One region of the Streptomyces sp. HUAS TT7 genome, then DNA from elsewhere that is predicted to be linked to it. Evidence: riboswitches for the same ligand, from Rfam matches in the RefSeq annotation. Region 1 holds a riboswitch; the other holds the start of a gene.
The links. A riboswitch is a leader RNA that binds a small molecule or an ion and turns the genes downstream of it on or off. The one in region 1 is predicted to bind glycine.
Positions count from the first base shown of each region.

Region 1 (11,513 bases):
AAGGAGCGCCAGGAGCTGATCAACCGGGTCGAGTCGGAGACCAAGGCCGCGGACAAGCTGCAGAGCGATGTCGACGGGCTGCGGACCGAGGTCGGGGACCAGCAGCGCAAGGCACTTGAGAAGCACGGCGGCGACCAGGGCGAACTCGTGGCGCTGCTGTCCGGAGCCACCGAGGTGCACGGCCCGGGCGTGAAACTGGTCGTGGACGACGCCAAGGACACTGCCCAGGGCGACGGCAGCCGGCCGCGCGAGAGCACGACGTTCGCGGACACCGGCCGGGTGCGGGACCGCGACATGCAGCGCGTGGTCAACGGGCTGTGGCAGTCGGGCGCGGAGGCCATCGCCATCAACGGGCAGCGCCTGACATCGTTTTCGGCGATCCGGGCCGCGGGCGACGCCATACTGGTCGACAACAGGCCACTGGTGCCGCCGTACACGGTGCTCGCGGTGGGGGACGGCAAGAAGCTGAGTACCGACTTCCAGGACAGTGCGGACGGTCAGTACCTACATGTGCTGCAGCAGAACTACGGGATCAGGGCCAGCATTTCGGCCGAGGGCGACGTGCGTCTCCCGGCGGCGCCGAGCCTGACCGTACGCACAGCAAAGCCAATGGCCACGGGCGCCGGCAAGGGCGCGGCCGACACAGGGAAGGGCACATCGTGATCGCCGTACTTGGCCTCGTCGTGGGAGTCGTGGTCGGACTTTTCGTCCGGCCCGAGGTGCCTGCGGTGGTCGAGCCGTATCTGCCGATCGCCGTGGTGGCGGCACTCGACGCGGTCTTCGGCGGGCTTCGCGCCATGCTCGACGGCATCTTTGTCGACAAGGTCTTCGTCGTCTCCTTCCTGTCGAACGTGGTGGTCGCGGCGCTGATCGTCTTCCTCGGCGACAAGTTGGGCGTCGGCGCGCAGCTGTCGACCGGCGTGGTCGTGGTGCTCGGCATCCGGATCTTCTCCAACGCGGCCGCCATCCGCCGGCACGTCTTCAGGGCCTGAGGCCGATGAGTGACGTGAAGAACACCGATCAGGGTGACGGCGACGAGGAGCGGCCCGTCGAGACCCCGGACGAACCGGGCGAGGCCAAAGCCCAGATGACGGGGCGCCAACGGCTCGCCGCGGGCCTGTGGCCGCCGCGAGTCAGCAGGGCGCAGCTCATCGTGGCGCTGCTGCTGTTCGTCCTCGGTCTCGGTCTCGCCATCCAGGTCCGCTCGAACAGCGACAACAGCGCGCTGCGCGGCGCTCGCCAGGAGGATCTGGTGCGCATCCTGGATGAACTCGACTCGCGTACGAAGCGTCTTGAGGATGAGAAGCAGCGTCTGGAGGGCCAGCGCACCGAGCTGGAGACCAGCTCGAACCAGGCGGAGGAGGCGCGCAAGCAGACCGTGGAGAAGGAGCAGCAGCTCGGCATCCTGGCCGGCACGGTCGCGGCGCAGGGTCCCGGCATCACGTTGACGATCAGCGACCCGAAGGGCGCTGTCGAGTCCGACAAGGTACTTGACACGGTGCAGGAGCTGCGCGCAGCAGGGGCGGAGGCGATTCAGATCAACGACGTCCGTGTGGTGGCCAATACGTACTTCTCGGACGAGACCGGCGGCATCGGTGTCGACGGCAAGAAGGTCGCCCCGCCGTACGTCTTCAAGGTGATCGGCAAGCCGCAGGATCTGGAGCCGGCGCTGAACATCCCCGGTGGAGTCGTGCAGACTCTGGAGAAGGAGCAGGCCACCGCCACAGTGGCCCGCTCGGAGAAGATCGTTGTGAACGCCTTGCGAGCCGCGAAGCGGCCTGACTACGCTCAGTCGTCCTCGCACTGATGAGAGTGGGCGTGAGACCTGCCGCACAAGGGCAGGAGGTTGCGGGGGGTCGCCGCTCCGTAACAGTGGTGCGTGGTGGAAACTGTTTGGCGGATACGGACGTTGTGAGAATGTCCGGGTCGGCAGGTGTGTTGATTCTGGGTTCGTCCTGCCCCACGGGCGGGTCTATTTCGGTCAAGGGGAATCGCCCGTGAAGTTGTTTGCGAAGTTGTTCGGCAAGAGCGCACGCCAGGACAGCGGCAGCGCCGCCAGGCACCGTGCTCAGCGCCCCGGAGGGGCGGAGGAGCAGGGCGGCGAGCGTCCGCTGTTCCGCGATGAGGTGGCTGGTTCCGGTGGTGACATTCCGGGCGCGTCGTCTGTTGACCCTGCGGGTGCAGGGCGCATAGGTTTCGGGGAACCGTCAACCTCAAGTACGGGTGGAGGGTTTGACTCCGACCCGTACGCCACCAGTGCCCACGCGGTGCCGCCGCGGCAGGAGGATCCGTCGATGTCGGGCATGCCTGTTTGTACGAGGTGCGGGCACAGCAATGCCGCTGCCAGCCGCTTCTGCTCCAACTGCGGTGCCCCGCTGCGGCCGGGTGTCGTTCCGGAGCGTGCCTCCGAGACCACTTCGACCATCTCTATCTCCGGCCTCGAGGCGTACGACTCCGAGGTGACGGGCCAGACGCAGCTGCCGTCGCTCTCTCCGGAGGCACAGGCCGCGGTCGACGCCCTGCCGCAGGGCTCGGCGCTCCTGGTGGTGCGCCGCGGGCCGAACTCGGGAAGCCGCTTCCTCCTGGACGGCGAGCTGACCACGGCGGGCCGTCACCCGCAGAGCGACATCTTCCTGGACGACGTGACTGTCTCGCGCCGCCACGTGGAGTTCCGGCGTGGTCCCGACGGGCGTTTCACCGTCTCCGACGTCGGCAGCCTCAACGGCACGTACGTGAACCGTGAGCGGATCGACTCCGTCGACCTGGCCAATGGCGACGAGGTCCAGATCGGGAAGTACCGGCTGGTCTTCTACGCGAGCCAGCGCGCTCTCTGAGCCGCGGCCGGGGAAAGTTCATGCTGCAGACACCGACGGGCGGTGCCGGATCCGGCACCGCCGCCGCGGGCGGCCGGCTGATGAGTATCGGCGGGGTGCTCAACCAGCTGCGCGACGAATTTCCCGAAGTGACGATCTCGAAGATCCGGTTCCTCGAGTCCGAGGGCCTGGTGGAACCGCGGCGTACGCCGTCGGGGTACCGCAAATTCAGTGACAGGGACGTCGAGCGCCTCGCTCAGGTGCTGCGCATGCAGCGGGACCACTATCTGCCGCTCAAGGTCATCCGCGAGCACCTGGACGCGCTCAGCCGGGGCGAGCGGCCCTCCGTGCCGGCTCCTGGAGGTCCCCGCGAGCTGCTCGACGGCTTCGGCGAGCCGGGGGCGGACCGGCCCACAGCAGCCCGCGTGGGCCGCGCGGAGCTGATAGCCGCCGCCGAGGTGACCGAGGCGGAGCTGGCCGAATGGGAGTCGTACGGCCTGGTCACGCCCGGGCCCGAGGGCGGATTCGACGCGGAGTCGGTGAATGTGGCGCGACTTGTGGCGGATCTGGGGCGATTCGGCCTGGAACCGCGCCACCTGCGCGCCATGAAGGCCGCCGCCGACCGGGAGGCCGGCTTGGTCGAGCAGGTCGTGGCACCGCTTCGGCTGCACCGCAATCCGCAGACCAGGGCCCATGCGGAGGCCACCACGAAGGAGCTCGCGGCGCTGTCCGTGCGGCTCCACGCGGCACTGGTGCAGACCGCCCTGGGTGTCCGGCTTCACTGATCTTGTAGGTGCCCGACTACCCAAACCTGCCGAGCACGTCCTAGGGTTGCTGTGTGAACGAGCTCGACGTCGTGGGTGTCCGGGTGGAAATGCCCTCCAACCAACCGATCGTGCTCCTGCGTGAAGTGGGAGGCGATAGGTACCTCCCCATCTGGATCGGTCCAGGGGAGGCGACCGCGATCGCCTTCGCCCAGCAGGGGATGGCACCGGCGCGGCCGCTGACGCACGATCTTTTCAAGGACGTGCTCGAGGCCGTGGGCCAGGAGCTGACCGAAGTCCGCATCACGGACCTGCGCGAAGGCGTCTTCTACGCGGAGCTGGTCTTTGCCAGTGGTGTGGAGGTGAGCGCCCGGCCGTCCGACGCCATAGCGCTGGCCCTGCGCACCGGAACGCCGATCTACGGCAGTGACGGGGTCCTCGACGACGCGGGAATCGCCATCCCGGACGAGCAGGAGGACGAAGTCGAGAAGTTCCGCGAGTTCCTCGACCAGATCTCGCCCGAGGACTTCGGCACCAACAGCCAGTGAGCACCGGATACGAGTGATCCGGGGGCCGTCCCAGGGGGGGCCGTGCGCGGCGCGTACGCCGGGGGAGTTTCGGCGCATTCGAGTAGCCTTTCCCGCGAGAGAGACACGGGAAACCACTCTCAGGGTGATTATCACTCGGCGTGCCGAGTGTGGCGATCGTTGACGCACCCCGAGTGACTGCCTACCGTCGAGTGGGCAGGTCAAGGACGGAGGGTCGGCGTGAGAATGAGCGGCGACGGTACGGCAGGGGGCGCTCCCGGACGAACTCCGGGGGAGAGCGGGCCGTACCCGCTTCACAGCAGTGCGGCCGACCCGAGTACCGAAACGATCGGATACCGGGGGCCGACCGCGTGCGCGGCGGCGGGGATCACCTACCGACAGCTCGACTACTGGGCCCGTACCGGCCTGGTCGAGCCCAGTGTCCGTCCGGCCTACGGATCCGGCACCCAGCGTCTCTACAGCTTCCGGGACGTAGTCGTCCTGAAGATCGTCAAGCGCTTCCTCGACACCGGTGTCGCGCTCCAGAACATCCGCGCCGCGGTCCAGCACCTGCGTGAGCGCGGCTTCCGCGACCTGGAGCGGATGACGCTGATGAGCGACGGGGCCACGGTGTACGAGTGCTCGTCCCCGGACGAGGTCGTGAACCTGCTCCAGGGCGGCCAGGGCGTCTTCGGGATCGCCGTGGGCGTGGTGTGGCGGGACGTCGAGGCGGCCCTCTCGCAACTGCACGGCGAGCGCGTCGACACCGGCGAGACCCTGGTCGGGCACAACCCGGCCGACGAGCTGGCCAGGCGCCGCAACCGCGCGGTCTGACCCGCCCGGCGGCCGTGCCGGGGCCGATTGTCAGTGGCGTACGGCAGCATCGGTTACGTGAGAGCCGCGCCGACCATCCTGCATCTGGACATGGATGCCTTCTTCGCCGCCGCAGAGCAGGCGTCGAAGCCCAGCCTGCGTGGAAAACCGGTCATCGTGGGCGGCCTCGGCCCGCGCGGGGTGGTCTCGACGGCGTCGTACGAGGCCAGGCGCTTCGGGGTGCGCTCGGCGATGCCGATGGCGCAGGCCCGGCGGCTCTGTCCGAACGCGGCCTATCTGGTGCCGCGCTTCCAGCTGTACCGCACGGTCAGCGAGCAGGTGATGGAGCTGCTCCGCCGACTGTCGCCGCTGGTCGAGCCGCTGAGCCTGGACGAGGCCTTCGTGGACCTGGAAGCCGGCGGGGTGGCCTTCGGGTCGGTCGCCGCGCGGGAGGCCGGTGAGCGGCTGCGCAGGGACATCAGGGCGGTCACGGGGCTGAGCGGGTCGGTCGGGCTCGCCGGATCCAAGATGCTGGCCAAGATCGCCTCCGAGCAGGCGAAGCCGGACGGGCTCCGGCTCATAGAACCCGGCACCGAGCGGGGGCTGCTCGCCCCGATGCCGGTGCGCACCCTGCCGGGCGTGGGCCCGGCCACCGGGGAGCATCTGCGGCGGGCCGGGATGACCACTGTGGCCGACCTCGCCGAGGCGGGGGAGGACGAGCTCGTACGGCTGCTGGGGAAGTCGCACGGGGCGTCGCTGTACCGGATGGCGGCCGGGCACGACGACCGGCCCGTGGTGGCCGAGCGGGACACCAAGTCGGTGTCGGTGGAGGACACCTTCGACGTGGACCTGCACGACCGGGTGCGGATCATGACCGAGGTCGGCCGGCTCGCCGACCGGTGTGTGCAGCGGCTGCGGGCGTCCGGGCACTCGGGCCGCACCATCGTGCTCAAGGTCCGCCGTTACGACTTCTCGACGCTGACGCGTTCCGAGACGCTGCGCGGGCCCACGGACGACCCGGGGGTGGTGCGGGAGGCCGCCGGGCGGCTGCTCGACTCCGTGGACACCACGGGCGGAGTGCGGCTGCTCGGCGTGGGCGTCAGCGGGCTCGCCGATTTCACGCAGGAGGACCTGTTTGCGCAGGCGGCGGAGGAGCGGGCCGCGGAGGAACGGGGCGAGGAGGAGCCCGAGGGCGAGGAGGCCCCGGTGGCCGCCGCGGAGGCTGAGCCGGTCGAGGATCCGGCTCAGCGGCGGTGGCTGGCCGGGCACGACGTGACGCACGCCGAGTACGGGCCGGGATGGGTGCAGGGCAGCGGCGTCGGGCGGGTCACCGTGCGCTTCGAGACGCCGACGTCGCTGGTGCCGGGGCGGGTGCGGACCTTCAGGGTGGACGATCCCGGCCTGGAGCCGTCGGAGCCGCTGCCCCTGGTCGAGACACCGGAGCCACTGCCTCCGGTCGAGGAGACCGAGACCGAGACAGGGACGGGGATGGGGACGGGCGGGAAGGCCGAGACGGAGGCCGGGGCTGGGACCCCGGCCGGTCAGGCGTCTCCGTTGGCAAGGTAGCCGAAGTCGCGGTCGGGGGGCGGCGGGCCGGGGGCGGGGGCCGCGATGTCCAGACCGTAGTGGTGGTAGAGCTGGATCTCCTGTTCCGGGGAGAGATGGCGGCCCACGCCGAAGTCGGGGGCGTCCTTGATGAGGGCGCGCTCGTACGGTACGTGCAGCGCCTCGTCGACCAGGGTGCTCGGTTCGAGCGGGACGAAGGCATCCCGGCTGAACAGGCCGGTCCGCACCGCCGCCCACTCCGGTACGCCGGTCGCGTCGTCGAGGTAGACCTCGTCCACCGTTCCGAGCTTGCGTCCACTGCGGTCGTACGCCTTGCGGCCGATCAGGCTGCGCGGATCGATATCGGTCTGCACGGTCCCTCCAACTGGTCGCAACCGGTCACAACTGCTCCATAAGCACTACGAAAGTGCACATCGTGGGTGTTGGCCACTTGAGCAGTTGAACAAAGATTCGGGCTCGGACCTCGCTGGTAGGCTGGCAAACGGCTGCTGACCCCGTGCGGGAGAGCCCTCCGAAGTGCTCATTGAGTTCTCGGCGGGCGCCGAAGGAGCAACTCCTCCCCGGAATCTCTCAGGCCCACGGACCGCACGGACGAGGTCACTCTGGAAAGCAGGACGGGGGATGCGCGGGCTCTTCGGCCCGGGCGGAACCTTTCCTCACCGACGGTGAAAACCGGGTCGCCCCCATGCGCCCCGGTGAAGCTCTCAGGTTGAGATGACAGAGGGGGAGGCCGTCCGGGTACCCGCGCCGTGGTGCCCCTCGCAGGTCGTGCGACCAGGAGGCCTCCGTAATGACCGCCAACCGCATTCCGCTCAGCCAGCTGGAGCGTGGCATCCCGTTCGAGCAGCGCCACATCGGGCCCGATGCCGAGGCTCAGGCGAAGATGCTTGCGCAGGTCGGCTACGGCTCGCTCGACGAGCTGACCGCCGCCGCCGTTCCCGATGTCATCAAGAGCGCCGGGGCGCTGGGGCTGCCCGAGGCGCGGACCGAGGCCGAGGTGCTCGCCGAGCTGCGTCAGCTCGCGGACCGCAACCAGGTGCTCGCCCCGATGATCGGCCTCGGCTACTACGGCACCTTCACGCCGCCGGTGATCCTGCGCAACGTCATGGAGAACCCGGCCTGGTACACGGCGTACACGCCCTACCAGCCGGAGATCTCGCAGGGCCGCCTGGAGGCGCTGCTCAACTTCCAGACCATGGTCGCCGAGCTGACCGGCCTGCCGACCTCGGGCGCCTCGCTGCTCGACGAGGGCACCGCCGCAGCCGAGGCGCTCGCCCTTTCGCGGCGTGTGGGCAAGGTCAAGGGCGGGGTCTTCCTCGTCGACGCCGACACCCTGCCCCAGACCGTCGCCGTGATCCGGACACGCGCCGAGCCGACCGGTGTCGAGGTCGTCGTCGCCGACCTGAGCGAGGGCATCCCGGCCGAGGTCGCCGAGCGCGGTGTCTTCGGCGTGCTGCTCCAGTACCCGGGCGCCTCCGGCCAGGTCCGCGACCTGAAGCCGGTCATCGACGCGGCCCACGAGCTCGGCGCGATCGTCACCGTCGCCGCCGACCTCCTCGCCCTCACCCTGCTCGCCTCGCCCGGCTCGCTCGGCGCGGACATCGCCGTCGGCACCACCCAGCGCTTCGGGGTCCCGATGGGCTTCGGCGGCCCGCACGCCGGGTTCATGGCCGTCCAGGAGAAGTTCGCCCGCTCCCTGCCCGGCCGGCTCGTCGGTGTCTCCGTCGACGCCGACGGCAACAAGGCGTACCGCCTGGCCCTGCAGACCCGCGAGCAGCACATCCGCCGCGAGAAGGCCACCAGCAACATCTGCACCGCCCAGGTGCTGCTCGCCGTCATGGCCGGGATGTACGCCGTCTACCACGGTCCGGACGGGCTGAAGCAGATCGCGCAGCGCACCCACCGCTACGCCGTCGTGCTCGCCGAGGGCCTGAAGGCCGCCGGTGTCGACGTCGCCCACGGCTCCTACTTCGACACCCTGACGGTGCGCGTTCCGGGCAAGGCCGCAGCGGCCGTCGCCGCCGCCCGCGAGGGCGGGGTCAACCTGCACCTGGTCGACGCGGACACCGTCACCATCGCCTGCGACGAGACCACCACCCGGGCCCAACTGGCCGCCGTCTGGGCCGCGTTCGGGGCCGACGCCGATGTCGAGGCGCTGGATGCCGCGGCCGCCGACACCCTGCCGACCGCCCTGCTGCGCACCGATGACTTCCTGACTCACCCGGTCTTCCACCAGCACCGCTCCGAGACGGCGATGCTGCGCTACCTGCGCAAGCTCGCCGACCGCGACTACGCGCTCGACCGCGGCATGATCCCGCTCGGCTCCTGCACCATGAAGCTGAACGCGACCACCGAGATGGAGCCGGTGACCTGGCCCGAGTTCGGCCAGATGCACCCCTTCGCGCCGGTCGAGCAGGCCGCCGGCTACCTCACGCTCATCCGTGAGCTGGAGGAGCGGCTCGCCGAAGTCACCGGGTACGACGCGGTGTCCATCCAGCCCAACGCCGGTTCGCAGGGCGAGCTCGCGGGTCTGCTGGCGGTCCGCGCCTACCACCGCGCCAACGGCGACACCCAGCGCACCATCTGCCTCATCCCGTCCTCCGCGCACGGCACCAACGCGGCCAGCGCCGTGATGGCCGGCATGAAGGTCGTCGTCGTCAAGACCGCCGACGACGGCGAGGTCGACGCCGACGACCTGCGCGCCAAGATCGAGCAGTACCGCGACGAGCTCTCGGTCCTGATGATCACCTACCCGTCCACGCACGGCGTGTTCGAGGAGCACGTCGCCGACATCTGCGGCCTGGTCCACGAGGCCGGCGGCCAGGTGTACGTCGACGGCGCCAACCTCAACGCCCTGGTCGGGCTCGCCAAGCCGGGCAAGTTCGGCGGCGACGTCTCGCACCTCAACCTGCACAAGACGTTCTGCATCCCGCACGGCGGCGGCGGCCCCGGCGTCGGCCCGGTCGGTGTGCGGGCGCACCTCGCGCCGTACCTGCCGAACCACCCGCTGCAGCCGACCGCCGGTCCGGAGACGGGCGTCGGCCCGATCTCGGCGGCCCCGTGGGGCTCGGCCGGCATCCTGCCGATCTCGTGGGCGTACGTACGTCTCATGGGCGGCGAGGGCCTCAAGCGCGCGACCCAGGTCGCCGTGCTCGCCGCCAACTACATCGCCAAGCGCCTGGAGCCGCACTACCCGGTGCTCTACACGGGCCCCAACGGACTCGTCGCGCACGAGTGCATCGTGGACCTGCGGCCGCTGTCCAAGGCGACCGGCGTCAGCGTCGACGACATCGCCAAGCGCCTGATCGACTACGGCTTCCACGCGCCGACCATGTCGTTCCCGGTGGCCGGCACGCTGATGATCGAGCCCACCGAGTCCGAGTACCTGGCCGAGATCGACCGGTTCTGCGACACGATGATCGCGATCCGCGGCGAGATCGAGAAGGTCGCCTCCGGCGCCTGGCCGGCCGACGACAACCCGCTCGCCAACGCCCCGCACACCGCGGCCGCGCTCGGCGGCGAGTGGAACCACGCCTACAGCCGTGAGGACGCCGTCTTCCCGGCCGGTGTGTCGGCCGCCGACAAGTACTGGCCGCCGGTCCGCCGCATCGACGGAGCCTTCGGCGACCGCAACCTGGTCTGCTCCTGCCCGCCGCTGGACGAGTACGACAACTGACCCGACACATGCGTAAGGGCCGGTTCGGGGGTGTTCCCCGGGCCGGCCCTTGTGTTTCCGTACGGGACGAGTCCGCTGGGGATGCGTCCGTACGAGAGCTGTCCGTACGAGGCCGCGCTAGGCGGCGGTCGCCACCTGCTCGGCCGTGAGCGACCGGTGCGGGGCGATGATCTGCCCGTCCGGCAGCAGCTCACCGGTGTCCTCGAAGAGCAGGACACCGTTGCACAGCAGGCTCCAGCCCTGCTCCGGGTGGTGTGCCACGGGCTTCGCGGCTTCCCGGTCGGCGGAGAAGGCTGTCGGGCAGGCTGGCTGGTGCTGGCACATGGATGCGTTCTTTCGCTGCGTCGTGGTGAGTGTGCTGCGGCTCGATGCTTGGTTGTTCATGGCCGCCCCCCGTAGTAAGTCGGTCGGTCCGATCCCAGTGTTGCCCCACGGGCGTCAATCCGCAGGGATTTCGCGGCAGCGCTTCCTACTGCTTAATGACGTGTCACCCGCACGGACGGTTCAGCTCAACTGGCTTGTCTTTTCGGGTGGTTCGCAGTGGCCCGCCCGGACTAGCCCGTATGGCGGAGACGGCGCGTACGCAGCATAGACACACCGGTGCCCCGCGGCCACACCGGTCGCGGGGCACTTTTTCGCGCGTCGCCGAAGGCGAGGTCAGACGGGCTGGCCGAGCAGCGGTGCGGGGGCCAGACGCAGGGTCAGGACCGGCAGCAGTTCGCTGACCCGCAGCGGGCGGTGGGCGCAGATGCCGGGCGGGGCCGGTGCGAGCGGCACCAGCAGATCGTGCGGTGCGGGCGTGCCCGAGGCACCGTCGGCGGTGGTGGCGCCGTGCAGCCACAGCGTGAGCATGTACAGCTCGGGGACCGAGAGCAGCCGGGGCTGGTAGTGCGTGGTGAGCAGTTCGGCCTGGCGCAGGGCGCGCGCGGTCGAGGCGATGTAGGGGCCCTCGAAGAAGTGCGAGAAGGCCCAGCCGTCCGGAGTGAGCCGGGTGTCCGCGGCGGCGACCGGGCGGTCCGGGTCGCTGATGAGGAAACGCCAGCCGGCCAGGCGGGTGCGCGGGGTCCGGCCGCCCGGGGTGATTCCGTCCAGGACGTGGAGCGGGAGCGGAAGTTCGGGGGTGAGCGGACCTGAGGCGGAGCGGAGGGCCGGCGTGCGGGCCTCGCGGACGGCGGTGGGGGAACCGAGTGCCGCGAGGACGCTGCGCAGGGCGGGCGCGGGAGCCGGGGGGACATGCAGCGGCATGGTGGGTCGCCTCTCACTTCGGAGACACGGTGATGCGTGGGCGGTGCGGACGGCGCTGTCTGCGGTGCGGGGTCAGAGGGGGGCCGACGATGGATGGCCGGGGGCGCCA
Region 1 covers NZ_CP196175.1:7,201,113-7,212,625, forward strand. The annotation lists gene ACSHXC_RS32470 (DUF881 domain-containing protein) at 1-663, shown strand, start outside; gene ACSHXC_RS32475 (small basic family protein) at 660-992, shown strand; gene ACSHXC_RS32480 (DUF881 domain-containing protein) at 998-1,807, shown strand; gene ACSHXC_RS32485 (FHA domain-containing protein) at 1,890-2,834, shown strand; gene ftsR (transcriptional regulator FtsR) at 2,855-3,598, shown strand; gene ACSHXC_RS32495 (bifunctional nuclease family protein) at 3,652-4,125, shown strand; gene ACSHXC_RS32500 (MerR family transcriptional regulator) at 4,351-4,938, shown strand; gene ACSHXC_RS32505 (DNA polymerase IV) at 4,996-6,483, shown strand; gene ACSHXC_RS32510 (PRC-barrel domain-containing protein) at 6,459-6,836, opposite strand; glycine riboswitch at 6,973-7,079, shown strand; gene gcvP (aminomethyl-transferring glycine dehydrogenase) at 7,274-10,159, shown strand; gene ACSHXC_RS32520 (DUF5999 family protein) at 10,277-10,483, opposite strand; gene ACSHXC_RS32525 (hypothetical protein) at 10,817-11,404, opposite strand.

Region 2 (11,513 bases), 4.5 Mb from region 1:
CTGGACCGAGCAGCACATCGGCCACCCGGTGATCAAGGCCTTCAACGGCACGTACGCACAGGACCTCCTTGAGCGGCCGCGCCCGCAGGGCGACCCCGAGCGGATCGCCCTTCCGGTGGCCGGAGACGACGCGGCCGCCAAGCAGCTGGTCCGCGAACTCGTCGACGAGCTGGGCTTCGACACCGTGGACGCGGGCGGCATCGACGACTCCTGGCGCCAGCAGCCCGCGACCCCGGTCTACGGACTGCGGGGCAACGTCGCGGAGGTCACCGAGGCCCTGGCGGCGGCGCCCAAGGAGCGCCCGGCCGCGCACAGCTTCTAGGCGCTCAGCATTCGATGATGTTGACGGCGAGGCCGCCGCGGGCCGTCTCCTTGTACTTGACGCTCATGTCGGCCCCCGTCTCCTTCATCGTCTTGATGACCTTGTCCAGGGACACCTTGTGGCTGCCGTCGCCGCGCATCGCCATCTTGGCCGCGGTGACGGCCTTCACGGCGGCCATGCCGTTGCGCTCGATGCACGGGATCTGGACGAGGCCGCCGACCGGGTCGCAGGTCAGACCCAGGTTGTGCTCCATGCCGATCTCGGCCGCGTTCTCGACCTGCTCGGGGGTGCCGCCCAGGACCTCGGCGAGCGCGCCCGCCGCCATCGAGCAGGCGGAGCCGACCTCGCCCTGGCAGCCGACCTCGGCGCCGGAGATCGACGCGTTCTCCTTGAACAGCATGCCGATCGCACCGGCGGCCAGCAGGAAGCGGACGATGCCGTCCTCGTCGGCGCCGGGCACGAAGTTCATGTAGTAGTGCAGCACCGCCGGGATGATGCCCGCGGCGCCGTTGGTGGGCGCGGTCACGACCCGGCCGCCCGCCGCGTTCTCCTCGTTGACCGCCATCGCGTACAGCGTCGCCCACTCCATGGCGTGCGCCTCGGGGTTGCCCTCGGCGCGCAGCTGGCGGGCGGTGGTGGCGGCGCGGCGGCGGACCTTGAGGCCGCCGGGCAGGATGCCCTCGCGGGACATGCCGCGCGAGACGCAGGCCTGCATGACCCGCCAGATGTCGAGCAGCCCGGAGCGGATCTCGTCCTCGGTGCGCCAGGCCTTCTCGTTCTCCAGCATCAGCGCGGAGATCGAAAGACCCGTGTCCTGGGCGAGCCGGAGCAGCTCGTCGCCGGTGCGGAAGGGGTGCTTGAGAACGGTGTCGTCCGGCACGATCGGGTTCTCACCGGCCACGGCATCCTCGTCCACCACGAAGCCGCCGCCGACCGAGTAGTACGTCTTCTCCAGGATCAGCGCGCCGTCGATGTCGTACGCGAAGACCGTCATGCCGTTGGCGTGGTACGGCAGCGCCTTGCGGCGGTGCAGGATCAGGTCGTCGTCGTAGGCGAAGTCGATCTCGTGCATGCCGAGCACGTTGAGCCGCCCCGAGTCCTTGATCCGCTCCACCCGGTCGTCGGCGGTCTCGACGTCGACCGTGCGCGGGGAGGCGCCCTCCAGGCCGAGCAGCACCGCCTTCGGCGTGCCGTGGCCGTGTCCGGTGGCGCCGAGCGAGCCGTACAGCTCGGCCCGTATCCGCACGGTGTGGGCGATCAGGCCCTCGTTCTTCAGGCGCGCGGCGAACATCCGGGCCGCCCGCATCGGGCCGACGGTGTGGGAGCTGGACGGGCCGATGCCGATCGAGAACAGGTCGAAGACCGAGATGGCCACGGGGGACTCCTTGGGGGTTGGTAGACGCCGTTGTCTGCCGGGTGGTGCAGAGCAAAGCTGGGACAGCATGGGATGGGGCACCGCGCTCACTACCAGTGTGCGCGGTGCCCCGGAGCTTCGTCCCGAAATGAACCGGGAACTGAAGCGTACGAAACTACTTCAGGCCGGGGTACAGCGGGTGCTTCGCGGCCAGAGCGGACACCCGGGCGGCCAGGGCGTCCTTGTCGAAGTCCGGCTTCAGGGCCTCGGCGATGATGTCGGCGACCTCGCGGAAGTCGTCGTCACCGAAGCCGCGGGTGGCGAGCGCCGGGGTGCCGATCCGCAGACCCGAGGTGACCATCGGCGGCCGCGGGTCGTTCGGGATGGCGTTCCGGTTGACCGTGATGCCGACCTCGTGGAGACGGTCCTCGGCCTGCTGGCCGTCCAGCTCCGAGTTGCGCAGGTCCACCAGGACCAGGTGCACATCGGTGCCGCCGGTGAGCACGTCCACGCCCACGGCCTTGACGTCGTCCTGGACCAGGCGCTCGGCCAGGATCCGGGCACCGTCCAGGGTGCGCTGCTGGCGCTCCTTGAACTCCGGGGACGCCGCGACCTTGAACGAGACCGCCTTGGCCGCGATCACGTGCTCCAGGGGGCCGCCCTGCTGACCGGGGAAGACCGCCGAGTTGATCTTCTTGGCGAGCTCCTGCGTCGACAGGATGACACCGCCGCGCGGACCGCCGAGGGTCTTGTGCGTGGTGGTGGTCACGACGTGGGCGTGCGGCACCGGGTTGGGGTGCAGACCCGCGGCGACCAGGCCCGCGAAGTGGGCCATGTCGACCATCAGATACGCGCCGACCTCGTCCGCGATGCGGCGGAAGGCGGCGAAGTCCAGCTGGCGCGGGTAGGCGGACCAGCCGGCCACGATCAGCTGCGGCTTCGACTCCTTGGCCAGGCGCTCGACCTCGGCCATGTCGACCTCGCCGGTCTCGTCGACGTGGTACGGGACCACGTTGTAGAGCTTGCCGGAGAAGTTGATCTTCATGCCGTGGGTCAGGTGGCCGCCGTGGGCCAGGTTCAGACCCATGATCGTGTCGCCCGGCTTGAGCAGCGCGAACATCGCGGCCGCGTTCGCCTGGGCGCCCGAGTGCGGCTGCACGTTGGCGGCCTCGGCGCCGAAGAGCGCCTTGATGCGGTCGATCGCGATCTGCTCGACCACGTCGACGTGCTCACAGCCGCCGTAGTAGCGGCGGCCCGGGTAGCCCTCGGCGTACTTGTTGGTGAGGACCGAGCCCTGGGCCTCCATGACCGCGACCGGAGCGAAGTTCTCCGACGCGATCATTTCGAGGGTGGACTGCTGACGGTGGAGCTCGGCGTCGACGGCGGCGGCGACGTCCGGGTCCAGCTCATGGAGGGGCTGGTTCAGAAGCGACATCAGACGATCCCTGTATCCCTTATCCCTGTGGTCTCTGGGTCAGCTGGCGAAGTCGGTGTACTCGTCGGCGGAGAGCAGGTCGCCCGGCTCGTCCGTGACCTTCACCTTGAACAGCCAGCCGCCCTCGAACGGAGCGGAGTTCACCAGGGCCGGGTCGTCCACGACGTCCTGGTTCGCGGCGACGACCTCGCCGGTGACGGGGGAGTACAGGTCGCTGACCGACTTGGTGGACTCCAGTTCGCCGCAGGTCTCGCCGGCGGTCACCGTGTCACCCACGTTCGGAAGCTGTACGTACACGACGTCACCGAGCGCGTTGGCCGCGTGCTCCGTGATGCCGACCGTCGAGACGCCGTCCTCGGCGTTCGACAGCCACTCGTGCTCCTTGCTGTAGCGCAGCTGCTGCGGGTTGCTCATGACCTGAATTCTCCTGTATGCGGGGGAGTGCTGGTGACGGGGTCTCGGAGAGTGTCTCGGACAGCGAGACGAGAGGGGTGGTGCCGCAGGGAGGCGGGTGTCACTTCTCGCGCTTGTAGAAGGGCAGCGCGACGACCTCGTACGCCTCGTGCGTCCCGCGGATGTCGATGCCGACGCCGGCGGTGCCGGGCGCGGCGTGCGCGGCGTCCACGTACGCGATGGCGATCGGCTTGCCGAGCGTCGGCGACGGGGCGCCGGAGGTGACCTCGCCGACGACCTCGCCGTCCGCCACGACCGAGAACCCGGCGCGCGGCACCCGGCGGCCCTCGGCGATCAGGCCGACCAGCTTGCGCGGCGGGTTCGCGGCGGCCTTCTCGGCGGCGGCCTCCAGAGCCGTACGGCCCACGAAGTCGCCGTCCTTCTCGAACTTCACGACCCGGCCGAGCCCGGCGTCGAACGGGGTGAGCGCGGTGGTCAGCTCGTGCCCGTACAGCGGCATGCCCGCCTCCAGGCGCAGGGTGTCGCGGCAGGACAGGCCGCACGGCACGAGACCCGCGTCCTGGCCGGCCTCGGTCAGCGCGCGCCACAGCTGCTCGGCGTGTTCCGGGGCGACGAACAGCTCGAAGCCGTCCTCGCCGGTGTAGCCGGTGCGGGCGATCAGAGCGGGGACACCGGCGACGGTGCCGGGCAGGCCCGCGTAGTACTTCAGGCCGTCCAGGTCGGCGTCCGTGACGGACTTGAGGATGCCGGGGGACTCGGGGCCCTGCACGGCGATCAGCGCGTACGCGTCGCGGTCGTCGCGGACCTCGGCGTCGAAGCCGGCCGCGCGCTCGGTGATCGCGTCGAGGACGATCTGCGCGTTGCCCGCGTTGGCGACGACCATGTATTCGGGGGCCTCGGTCTCGCCCAGGCGGTAGACGATCAGGTCGTCGACGATGCCGCCGTCCTCCTGGCAGATCATCGTGTACCGGGCGCGGCCGGGGCCGATGGTGGCGATGTTGCCGACCAGCGCGTAGTTCAGCGCCTTCATGGCCTCGGGGCCGGTGACGGTGATCTCGCCCATGTGGGACAGGTCGAAGAGCCCGGCGCGGGTCCGTACGGCGTTGTGCTCGTCGCGCTCGCTCCCGTACCGCAGCGGCATGTCCCAGCCCGCGAAGTCGGTCATCGTGGCGCCCAGCGAACGATGCAATGCGTCGAGGGCAGTGAGGCGGGGGGCGTTGCTCATGGATGTGGCTCCAAGGTCCCGGGGCATGACGGTCGAGGACATCCTCCCCATCTGTCATCGGAACCTGAGAGGTTCACCGGCACGCGCTGTGCGTCACGGCTTGCACCTTGGGTGGGGACGCCCGGCAGGGGACGGCCCGCTTTTCAGATCTGCCTCGTCCGCGCGGTACGGGGCCTGAGAGATTCAAGGGAGGAACTTGCTCCTTCGGCGCCCCAGCTCACAGCTGCTGAGGACTCTCCCGCGCGGATTCGAACGGCCGGTATGCAGTTGGCGCGCACATCATTGCACGCATCCCGGAAGCGGCATATCGCCGGTGACCTATTACCGTCTCTTTACACTTCGTGGGCAGGGGTCGCGGGACCCGAACAGGGGGGAGTGCCATGACGGTTGGACGGAACACGGGCCAGGTGCGGGAGGCGGCCGCGCCGGTGCGCCACGCGCGGCCCGCGGCGGGCGATGCGGTGCGGGATCTGCGCGGGCGGCCCGAGCACACCCCGACGGAGCTGCTCTTCGACGCGGGCGACGTCGTCGTGGTGTCGGGCCTGCCCGGCAGCGGCAAGACGACGCTGATGCGCCGCACTGTCACGGACCGCCGCATCGATTCCCAGGACACCCGCCTCGCCTGGCAGCGCCGCCTTCCCGGCATCCCGTACGCCCTGTACCGCCCGCTGACCCGGACCGCGCACTTCGCCAGGACCTGGTGGGCGCTGCGCTCCGGCGACAGCCTCGTCGTGCACGACTGCGGTACGCAGGCGTGGGTGCGGCACTGGCTGGGCCGGGGCGCCCGGCGCAGGGGGCGCGCGCTGCGCCTCGTCGTGCTCGACGTGCCGCCCGGCATCGCCCTGGAGGGCCAGGCGATCCGCGGCCGCTGGGTGTCGAAGTACGCCTTCGCCCGGCACCGCGGCGCGGCCCGCCGCCTGATAGCCCAGGTGGAGGCCGGACGCCTGCCGACCGGCTGCGCCGGCGCGGTCCTGCTCGACCGGGAGTCGGCGACCGTGCTGCGCCGGATCGGCTTCTCCGAGTAGCGCCCCCTGACAGCGCGCCCCGGCGCGCGCCGGGCCCTTTCCCGGCACCCTTTCCCCCGGCCGCACCCGCGGCGCTAGGGTCGTGGGGCACGACAGCAGTCGGGGGAGAAGGACGGCACATGAACTTTCCGGAGCAGGCGTTCGCGCACCCGCACGGCGGCGGAGGCTGGCCGGGCAACGAGCTCGAAGAGACACTGGCGGCGGCGCTGGGCCACCCCGACGCGGGCCCCCGCCTCATAGAGGTGCTCGGCCGCAGCGTCGTATGGGTGCCGCTGCCCAACGGCGGCAGCCAGGAAAGCGCCGACCTCGACCTGCCCACCATGCAGCTCGACGGCGCCCCCTACGTCCCCGTCTACAGCTCCGAGCAGCAGTTCCTGCAGTGTGTCGGCTCCCACATGTCGTTCGCGGTGGCGCCCGCCGTCGAGTTCGCCCGCGGGCTCCCGCCGCAGCTCGGCGTCGTGGTCAACCCCGAGGGCGCGGTCGGGATGCCGCTGCCGCCGCCGGCCGTGGCCGAGCTGTGCCGTACCGGGCGTACCGCGCTCGACGGACCGGCGTCCGGCGCCCGGGTACGTCTCTTCGAGCCGGACTGGCAGGACGACCCGGTGGACTTCCTGAGCGCGGCCTCCGAGGAGTTCGAGGCGACCGGCGTGGTGCTCAGCGCCCGCCGTGCGCTCGCCTCCATCGAGGGGGATTCGCCCACGCTCTTCATCGGCGTGGAGTTCTCCACCTGGGACGGGGCGGGCCGCAACGCCCCCATGGAGGCGCTCGGCCGCGCGCTCGGCCGGGTCCCGGTCGGCTGGCCGGTCAACCTGGTCCTGCTCGATGTGACCCAGGATCCGGTCGCCACCTGGATGCGCGAGCGGGTGCGACCGTTCTACTCGCGGGCCCAGTAGCGACCGCCGGGTCGCGGCGGTGTCTGTACGGCGGCTTAACCTGGTTTCATGACCCTTGCATCCCCGCAGCCGCACGCGTGTGCCCGGGGCTGCGGGGCGGCGCAGGCGTCGGCACGGTGGATCGAAGAGGGGCGGGACCCAGGGTGAGCGCGTCAGGCACCGCGGCGGCCGGGCAGGTCGAGCACATGCTGCGCCAGGTGACGCCCGGGCGCTACGACGTGTACGAGGCGCTGCTCCACGCCCTCGCCGACCCCGCATCCGGCCAGGTCTGGATGCTGCTGTGGAACGGCCGGCCGGGCTCTCCGGACGCCCAGTACGGAAACATGGAGGTCGACGGCGTCGCGTACGCGCCCTGTGTCACCTCCGCGCAGGAGCTCGCCGCCAGTGGCTGGAACCGGGCGCACGAAGTGAACGGTGCCCTCGAAGTCGCCCGCGCCCTCTACCCCGACCGGTACGGGATCTGGCTCAATCCGCACGCCCCCGGCGGCGGCGTCGGCATCCCCTGGACGGATCTGCGGCGGATCGCCACGGGCCTGGACCGGATGCCCGCCGGGCCGCTGACGCTCTCGGAGCCGGCCGTCGAGATCCCGCAGTTCTACGCCCTGCTCGCGCAGAACGCGCATCGCACCCCGGCGGTCCGCTCGCTGCGTCGCGCCTGGGTGCAGCCCGCGCTCGGCACCCCGTACCTCGCGATCGGGCTCGACCTCTACAACACGAGCCCGCAGTCGGTCGACGCGGTGCGGGCGATGATGCAGCAGTCCGTCGCCGCCGTGCCGGACGGGCTCGCGGTGTCCACGGTCGCGATGTCCGACGAGTACGACCCGGTCGGCATGTGGCTGAAAGCCAATGCCCGGCCGTTCTACGACCGCGAGGCGCACGCCGCCCCGGCCCCCGGGACCTCTGGGTACGGCTACCCGCCGGCCGCCCCGCGCGCGTACTGAATCGCGTACTGAATCCGGCTTCGCCCGGCACACCAACCGGGACAGACCCCGGCAACTTCCCCCTCGCGAAAGGGGAATGTCCGTTCTGATGGGGCGAGGACCGCAATAGTCCCGGGCGCCGCATGCGCCCCAACTTCCCCATGTCCGCCCCTGGTTCACACGCGTCCGGATAACGGAAACCCCCTCTCCGCATCACGGTTGCGCATACTTTCGTCGCCAGGTCTGGCGGGTGATCGCGAGGCCATTGAAGACTCCCGGCATGCAGGGCCGTTCGGGCCCTTGTGCGAGCAGCTCGACCCGCTGCTTGGTGTCGCCCTCCGCTCGCACTGCTGATGGGAACGCGCCGCTACAGCGGCAAGTGCGGGCCGGTCACCGCCGGTTGAGAGGGGTCCTTGCCACGATGACGGCACCATTGCACGACACACCCGCCGACGCGGACCCGACCGCGGACATCAGTGTCACGCCCAGCGGCGAGACCAGGGCGGTCGAGGGGCGGTCGCTGGGCCGTATCGCCTGGAACCGGCTGAAGAAGGACAAGCTCGCCCTCACCGGTGGCATCGTTGTCGTGTTCCTGGTCCTCGTCGCGATCTTCGCGCCGCTGATCGTCGACGCGTTCGGACATCCGCCGGACGACTTCCACGAGGACCAGATCGACCCGCTGCTCTCCACGCCGATCGGCAGCTGGGGCGGCATCAACTCGCACTTCCTGCTGGGAGTTGAGCCGGTCAACGGCCGCGACGTGTTCAGCCGGATCGTCTACGGCGCGCGGATCTCGCTGCTCGTGGGCTTCCTCGCAGCCGTCTTCGCGGTGCTCGTCGGCACCGTACTCGGCGTGATCGCCGGCTACTTCGGCGGCTGGCTCGACGCGATCATCAGCCGCGTGATGGACATGCTGCTCTCCTTCCCGCAGCTGCTCTTCATCATCGCGCTGATCTCCGTGGTCCCCACCCGGCTCTTCGGGCTCAGCGGCACCGGGGTCCGGCTGCTCGTGATGATCCTGGTCATCGGTTTCTTCGGATGGCCGTACGTCGGGCGCATCGTGCGCGGCCAGACGCTGTCGCTGCGCGAGCGCGAGTACGTCGAGGCGGCGCGCAGCCTGGGCGCGGGCCGCGGCTACATCCTGTTCAAGGAGCTGCTGCCCAACCTGATCGCGCCGATCACCGTCTACATGACGCTGATGATCCCGACGAACATCCTCACCGAAGCGGCGCTCAGCTTCCTGGGAGCGGGCGTCAAGCCGCCCACGGCCTCCTGGGGGCAGATGCTGTCGACGGCGATCGCGACGTACCAGTCCGATCCGATGTTCATGATCATCCCGGGTCTGGCGATCTTCATCACCGTGATGGCGTTCAACCTCTTCGGCGACGGCGTCCGCGACGCCTTCGACCCGAAGGGCACCCGCTGATGCGGGAATTCGAAGACTCCGGCCCGGCGCACCGCACGGGCCGCGACACCCAAGACGCCCACTACGGAGGAAGCGAGATCGTGACAACCCCAGGTTCATCAAGACGAAAGACGGTCGCCGGCGCGGCCATCGTCGTTGCGGCTCTGCTGTCCACCGCGGCCTGCGGCGGGGGCGGCGACAGCACCGGCAAGGGCAAGGGCCCCGGCTTCAACGCCGCCAACAGCAAGCTCGCGAACGCGTCGACGAAGAAGGGCGGGGAGCTCAAGTTCGTCGGCACCCAGGACGCCGACTCGTGGGACCCGCAGCGCGGTTACTACGGCTTCATGTGGGACTACGCGCGCTACTACACGCGCACGCTGATCACCTACAAGCCCGCCCCGGGCAAGGAGAGCGAGACGCTCGTCCCGGACATCGCGACCGGTCTCGCGGACGTCTCGGCGGACAAGAAGACGTACACGTACCACCTGAAGGACGGCGTCAAGTGGGAGGACGGCAAGCCCGTCACCTCCAAGGACGTCAAGTACGGCATCGAGCGCATCTGGGCGCAGGACGTCATCTCCGGTGGCCCCGTCTACCTGAAGGACGTCCTCGACCCCAAGGGCGACTACAAGGGTCCCTACAAGGACACCTCGGCGGACAAGCTGGGCCTGTCCGCGATCGAGACGCCCGACGACAAGACCATCGTCTTCAAGCTGCCGGCGCCCAACGTCGACTTCCAGCAGATGCTGGCCATGCCCACGGGCTCCCCGGTCCGCCAGGACAAGGACACCCAGTCGAAGTACGGCCTGAAGCCCTTCTCGCTCGGCCCGTACAAGTGGCAGTCCTACGAGCCCAACAAGTCGATGGTCCTGGTCCGCAACGAGAACTGGGACCAGAAGACGGACGACGTCCGCAAGGCCCTGCCGGACAAGATCAGCCTCACCCTGCTGACCAGCGCCGACGACATGGACAGCCGCCTCATCAACGGTGACTACGACGTCGACCTCAACGGCACCGGCCTCAGCCCGGCCGGCCGCACCAAGGCGCTCCAGCAGTACAAGGGCAACGTCGACAACCCGAACACCGGCTACATCCGTTACGCGGTCTTCCCGCAGACGGTGGCCCCGTTCGACAACGAGCACTGCCGCAAGGCCGTCATCTACGGCTCCGACCACAAGTCGCTGCAGACCGCCCGCGGCGGCCCGCAGGCCGGCGGTGACATCGCCACCAACATGCTGCCGCCCATCATCAGCGGCTCGGACCCGAAGTACGACCCGTACGGCGTGACGCAGAACGACGGCGCCCCGAACGTCGCCAAGGCCAAGGAAGAGCTCGCGGCCTGCGGCAAGCCGGGCGGCTTCTCGACCACCATCGCGGTCCGCAACAACAAGCCGGCCGAGGTCGCCACCGCCCAGTCGATGCAGGCCGCGCTGGCGAAGGTCAACATCAAGGCCGACATCGACCAGTACGACGGCTCGCAGACGACCGGCATCATCGGCAACCCCGAGGTCGTCAAGAAGAAGAACTACGGAATCATCATCATGGGCTGGGGCCCGGACTTCGCGTCCGGCCAGGGCTACCTGCTCCCGCTGGTCAACTCCAAGCTCATCCTGCCGAACGGCAACAACAACTACTCGATGCTGAAGGACCCGTCGATCGACACGCTCTTCGACCAGGCCATCGCGGCCAACACCCCCGAAGAGGCTGCCGGGCTCTACAAGCAGATCAACCAGAAGGTCTCCGAGCACGCTGTCTACCTGCCGTTCGTCTTCGAGAAGAACGTCAAGTGGCGCAGCTCCCGGCTCACGAACGTCTACACGACGACCAACAACAACGGTTTCTACGACTACGCCTCGCTCGGCGTCGAGAAGTGACCGTCGTCCAATCGCTCCGCCGGCGCACCCGCCGCTAGGCACGAAGGGCAGGTGAAGGCCGTCGTGTGACGGGTCGGGGGTACCGCAATCCGGTGCCCCCGGCCCGCCGCCGGGCCGAGAGCAGTGCTCGCATATCTCATCAGGCGGCTTTTCGCCGCCATCGTGATGCTGCTGATCGTCATGCTGGTGACGTTCGGCATCTTCTTCCTGATCCCCAAGTGGACGGGCGTCGACCCGGCCACGATGTACGTCGGCAAGCAGTCCGACGCCGCCGCGCTCGAAGCGGTCCGCGAGAAGCTGGGTCTCGGCGACCCGATCTTCGTGCAGCTCTTCGACTTCGTGAAGGGCATCCTGGCCGGCCGCGACTACACCGGCGGCGGCTCGACGATCCACTGCGACGCCCCGTGCTTCGGCTACTCGTTCCGCAACGAGCAGGCCATCTGGCCGGTGCTCAAGGAGCGCTTCCCGGTCACGCTGTCGCTGGTCATCGGCGCGGCCATCCTGTGGGTCGTCTTCGGCGTGCTCACCGGCGTGGTGTCCGCCCTCAAGCGCGGCTCGCTGTGGGACCGGTTCTCCATGACCGTGGCCCTGGCCGGCGTCTCGCTGCCGATCTACTTCACCGGTCTGCTCTCGCTGGCAATCTTCA
Region 2 covers NZ_CP196175.1:2,692,207-2,703,719, reverse strand. The annotation lists partial or broken gene ACSHXC_RS11955 (NADPH-dependent F420 reductase) at 1-322, shown strand, start outside; gene ACSHXC_RS11950 (L-serine ammonia-lyase) at 327-1,697, opposite strand; gene glyA (serine hydroxymethyltransferase) at 1,852-3,111, opposite strand; gene gcvH (glycine cleavage system protein GcvH) at 3,151-3,525, opposite strand; gene gcvT (glycine cleavage system aminomethyltransferase GcvT) at 3,626-4,750, opposite strand; glycine riboswitch at 4,904-5,001, opposite strand; gene ACSHXC_RS11930 (AAA family ATPase) at 5,131-5,775, shown strand; gene ACSHXC_RS11925 (enhanced serine sensitivity protein SseB) at 5,895-6,668, shown strand; gene ACSHXC_RS11920 (enhanced serine sensitivity protein SseB C-terminal domain-containing protein) at 6,812-7,609, shown strand; gene ACSHXC_RS11915 (ABC transporter permease) at 8,010-9,014, shown strand; gene ACSHXC_RS11910 (ABC transporter substrate-binding protein) at 9,095-10,867, shown strand; gene ACSHXC_RS11905 (ABC transporter permease) at 10,991-11,513, shown strand, end outside.
Region 2: it holds a riboswitch for glycine, as region 1 does, so the genes downstream of both, gcvT (glycine cleavage system aminomethyltransferase GcvT) here and gcvP (aminomethyl-transferring glycine dehydrogenase) in region 1, are expected to answer to the same signal.